Regions from separate parts of the Streptomyces sp. NPDC006463 genome, predicted to be linked through region 1. Evidence: riboswitches for the same ligand, from Rfam matches in the RefSeq annotation. Region 1 holds a riboswitch; the other holds the start of a gene.

Region 1 (2,193 bases):
CCGCTCTACCACAGCATCACCGACTACTGCCCGCACGGCGTGTGGCAGTGCGGCCAGAACCCGCACTCCGCACAAGTGTTCCGGGAGTTCCTGTCCACCGAACAGGGCGGCGACCGGCCTCCCGGCTTCGACCGTGAGGACCACAGGTCCCGGCCGAGGGACTGAGCCCCGCGACCCCGTGGGTGACGGCAAGAGCTGTGACGTGAAGGTGCCGGAAGGCCGGCTCTTCGTGATGGGCGACAACCGGGTCAACTCCTGGGACTCCCGCTACTTCCTGTCGGACGGACAGAGCGGCACGATCCCTGCGGACGCAACCGACTCCCGCGGCGCCCTGCGTCTTCCAGTCGCCCTGACCGGGTCGCCCCGCCGCAGGGAGGTCACAGCCGCCAGTACGTACCCGCACGGGAATCGACATGCACCACGTGCCGGCCGACGCGCACAACGTGGTGGTCCGGACCGGACCAGGAGCCGGTGGCACCGTCGGCGCCGGGCAGCGGGGTCCAGATCTCCAGGAAGGTGCTGCCGTCCGGGTTGGTGCCCCGCTCGACGAGATGCGCGCCCTCCCACCGGAAGGCGCCGGCGTCTTCGCCGGGCTCGCCCGTGAGGTGGTGGAAGTGCACCTGGTAGCCGTCGAAGGACGTGGTACCGGCGAAGCCCCGGCTGTCGGCGTAGTACGGGCCGGCCTGCAGCCACACCACTTCGCGGTCCTCGTCGAGCACGGGTCCGCCGTTGCGGCTGATGCCGCGCCGCAGCCAGGCGCCGTGCTCGGGTACCGGGATGCCGGGGCCGCCCGGGAAGCGGCCCGCCGGCTCCGGCTCAGGCCCGGTCATCGGTGGCGGGGTCGTCCACGGCCAGGAGCGTCAGCGGTACGTTGCCGCGTACCGCCTGGGAGTACGGGCACACCGCGTCCGCCCGGTGCAGCAGGGGCTGGAGGTCCGCCGCCCGCCACCCCGGCAGGCTGACGGTGAGGGCCACCGCGAGGCCGTAGCCCGCGGGCGTGTCCGTGGTGCCGAGCTGCACTTCGCAGGCCACTCGCGCGGCGGAGGCATCCGCCCCGAACTCGGCGGCGACCTCCGCGAGCGCGGAGGTGAAGCAGGCGGCGAAACCGGCCGCGAACAGCTGCTCGGGGTTGGTGGTGCCGGGCACCTTCTTGCGCGGCGGGGCGAGGCGGACGTCCAGGCGCCCGTCGTCCGTGCGGACGGATCCGGTACGGCCCCCGGCGGCATGCGCGGTCGTCCGGTACAGGCTGCGGGTGAGTGGCACGGTCATGGCGTTCGGCCCCTTGCTCGACGAGGACGCTGCCCGGGTGCGGACAGCGGACGGCGCTGCTCGTGCAGCACCTCGCGCGTCGTCGTGCGTAACCGGGTACGGCGCATCTCGTCCGGGGCCTTGGATCCGGCCGCCGGACAATCTAGCAACGCAGGCGGCGGGCCGGGGCCTCGCCCGCGGTGAAGTTCCTCACCCGCTGCCGGCCCCGCCGCGATCCGCAGACGCGGGCAGGTGCCGGCTGCGGTACGCCCCGGGCGGCATGCCCTCCCACCGGGTGAAGGCGCGGACCAGGGCCGTCGCGCCGCTCAGGCCGACGAGGGGGGCGATCCGGTCCAGTGGCAGGGCCGTGGTCTCCAGCAGCCGCCTGGCCCGGCCGTGGCGGGCGGTGTCGAGGAGCGCGCGCCACGACGTGCCCTCCGCGTGCAGGGCCCTGCGCAGGGTCCGCACGCTGAGGTTGAGCTGCTTGGCGGGGCCCTCGGGGCCCGCGTCCTCCAGCGCGGCGTGTTCCAGCCACTGCCGTACGCGCTCGGCGACGGTCGCGGGCGCGGACAGCTGGTGCAGGAGCCGGTCGGCGTATGCCCGGTGCAGGGCGTTGAGCGCCGGATCGTAGAGGGGACGGCGCCTGTCGAGGTCCTCGTCGGCGACCGTGATCGCGTTCTCCGGAGCGTCGAAGGTGACGGGGCAACCGAGGACGCGGACGTAGGGCTCGGCCGAGCCCACACGGGGGTGGGCGAACGACGCGGACAGTGGCGCCCAGTCGTCGCCGGCGATCCAGCGGGCCGCCCTCACCATGATGCTGACGACCGCTTCCACCTGCTGGGGGTGCATGGCGGCCGGGTCTACGGTCGGCCGGTAGCAGATCCGGCCGACTCCGCTGCGGCGGTCCAGGGTCACTGTGCCCGCCTGGCTCACCAGGGGGTGGTA
Region 2 (2,193 bases), on a different contig from region 1:
CGCACAGATCGAGGCGGACATCGTCCGCCGCCGCGAGCAGCTCGCCGAGACGCTCGACGAGATCGGCGTGCGCATGCACCCGAAGACGATCATCGGGGACGCGAAGGCCAGGGTCGCCTCGACCGTCGACCACACCGTCGGGCGGGCGTTCGTCACGGTGAACCGCCTCGTGACGGACGTGACGGGCGCGCTGCGCCACGAGGACGGGGCTCCGCGCCTGGAGCGGATCGTGCCCGTCGCGCTGCTCGCGGCGGGTGTGGTGGGGGTAGTGGTGCTCTCGGTGCGGCGCAAGCGCTGATGACCCTGCGGAGTGCGGTCCGGCCGCGGGCGGGTAGGTTCGGAGCGTGAGCGAGAACACCACCCACGACAAACTGCCCATCCGTATGCTCCACGACCGCGTGCTCGTGAAGTCCGACCTGCCTGAGGGTGAGCGGCGCTCCGGCGGCGGCATCCTCATCCCGGCGACGGCCGCGGTCGGCAAGCGGCTCGCCTGGGCCGAGGTGGTCGCGGTCGGGCAGAACGTACGGAGCGTCGAGCCCGGCGACCGGGTGCTGTACGACCCCGAGGACCGGGCCGAGGTCGAGGTGCGAGGTGCGACGTACGTGCTGATGCGCGAGCGGGACCTGCACGCCGTGGCCGCCGAGCGGCTGGAGGGGTCGAAGGACTCCACGGGTCTCTACCTCTGATACGTCTGAAAACTGCTGGGAAAAGGGCTGGTGGCCGAGGTCACCGGCCCTTTTCGCCGTCCTTTGCTACGGTTGACGGGAACCCGACGAGACGCGCCGTACCGGGTACGACAAGACGACGCACCCCGTATCGCTCGATGTCTCGGAGGTGCCGTCATGGCCTGGGTTCTGCTGCTCCTCGCCGGTCTGCTCGAAGTCGGCTGGTCGATCGGCATGAAGTTCACCGAGGGCTTCACCCGGCTGTGGCCCAGTGTGTTCACGGGCGCCGGGATCGTCGCCAGCATGGTGCTGCTCTCCTACGCCGCCAAGTCCTTGCCCATCGGTACGGCGTACGGGGTGTGGGTGGGCATCGGCGCCGCCGGTGCGGCCGTGCTCGGTATGGCGGTGCTGGGTGAGCCCGTCACCGCCGCCCGGATCTTCTTCATCTGCCTGCTGCTGGTCGCCGTGGTGGGGCTGAAGGCGACCTCCGGTCACTGATCCACCGGTTCATTCGAGGAACGCGGACGGCGGGCGCGTGCCGTCGGCCGCACCGCCGTTGGCGCCCTGCCCGCCCGTCGTGCCCGTGGTGCCCGTCGTGCCCTGCGTGGTGCCGCCCCGGGCGCCCTGGGTGGCACCGCCGCCCGTCTGCCCGCCCTGGGTCTGGCCGCCGTTGTTCTGACCCCCCTGGTTCTGGCCGCCGTTGTCCTGGCCGCCGTTCTCCTGGCCGCCGTTGTCCCGGCCGCCGTTGTCCTGGCCTCCGTTCTCCCGGCCTCCGTTGTCCTGGCCTCCGTTGTCCTGGCCCCCGTTGTCCCGCCCGCCGTCCGGCCAGGTTGGCCGGCCCGGTCGGGTCGGCCGTTCGGGAGGGTTCGGCGTGTCCTCGCCAGGGGGTTCCTCGGGCCGGCCCGTCCGGTCCGGCGGCGAGGGCGGCGGCTGGGCCGCGCCCGGCTGGAGTTCCAGGTCGAAGTCGACGGGGTCGCTGCCTTCGAGGGCGTTCTTGGTGTACGCGGCCCAGATCCGGGCCGGGTAGCCGCCACCGCCGATACGGGACTCCCCGAGGGCGTTGTACAGGGACTCCAAGGCGCCGGTGTCCGGGTCCTGGCCCATCATCGCGACCACCGTGACCAGGTCCGGGGTGTACGCGGCGAACCAGGCCGAGCGGTCCAGTTCGCCGGTCCCGGTCTTGCCCGCGGCCGGGCGGCCGGCGGCGAGCGCGGCCGTACCGGTGCCGTTGTCGACGACGCTGACCAGCATGGACGTGGTGGTGTCGGCGGCCTCGCGGCTGACGGCCTGGGTGGGCGTGCGCTCGGGCAGGCCGATCGTGTCGCCGCCCTTGGTGATCTTCTCCAGGAAGGTGTACGGGGTGCGGCGGCCGTGGTCCGCGAGGGTCGCGTACGCCTGGGTCATGTCCAGGACGCTGGCCTGCAGGGTGCCGAGGGCCATGGCGGGGACGGGCGGGAAGTTCGGGGTGTCCGCGGGGATGCCGAGGGCGATGGCCGTGTCCTTGACCTTCGCGGTGCCGACGTCGACC

What was found. Region 1 has a riboswitch for guanidine ahead of ACFYOB_RS38935 (Ohr family peroxiredoxin). Riboswitches for the same ligand answer to the same signal wherever they lie in the genome.
Region 2: linked by a shared signal. The riboswitch ahead of ACFYOB_RS28090 (DMT family transporter) and the one ahead of ACFYOB_RS38935 (Ohr family peroxiredoxin) in region 1 are both predicted to bind guanidine.

Annotation. Positions count from the first base shown of each region.
Region 1 is NZ_JBIAHP010000040.1:20,327-22,519, reverse strand. Features, by position in the region: gene ACFYOB_RS38945 (glycoside hydrolase family 26 protein) at 1-165, shown strand, start outside; gene ACFYOB_RS38940 (hypothetical protein) at 378-830, opposite strand; gene ACFYOB_RS38935 (Ohr family peroxiredoxin) at 817-1,269, opposite strand; guanidine-III (ykkC-III) riboswitch at 1,343-1,404, opposite strand; gene ACFYOB_RS38930 (AraC family transcriptional regulator ligand-binding domain-containing protein) at 1,459-2,193, opposite strand, start outside.
Region 2 is NZ_JBIAHP010000017.1:113,520-115,712, forward strand. Features, by position in the region: gene ACFYOB_RS28080 (DUF3618 domain-containing protein) at 1-298, shown strand, start outside; gene ACFYOB_RS28085 (co-chaperone GroES) at 345-686, shown strand; guanidine-III (ykkC-III) riboswitch at 742-811, shown strand; gene ACFYOB_RS28090 (DMT family transporter) at 843-1,163, shown strand; gene ACFYOB_RS28095 (transglycosylase domain-containing protein) at 1,173-2,193, opposite strand, start outside.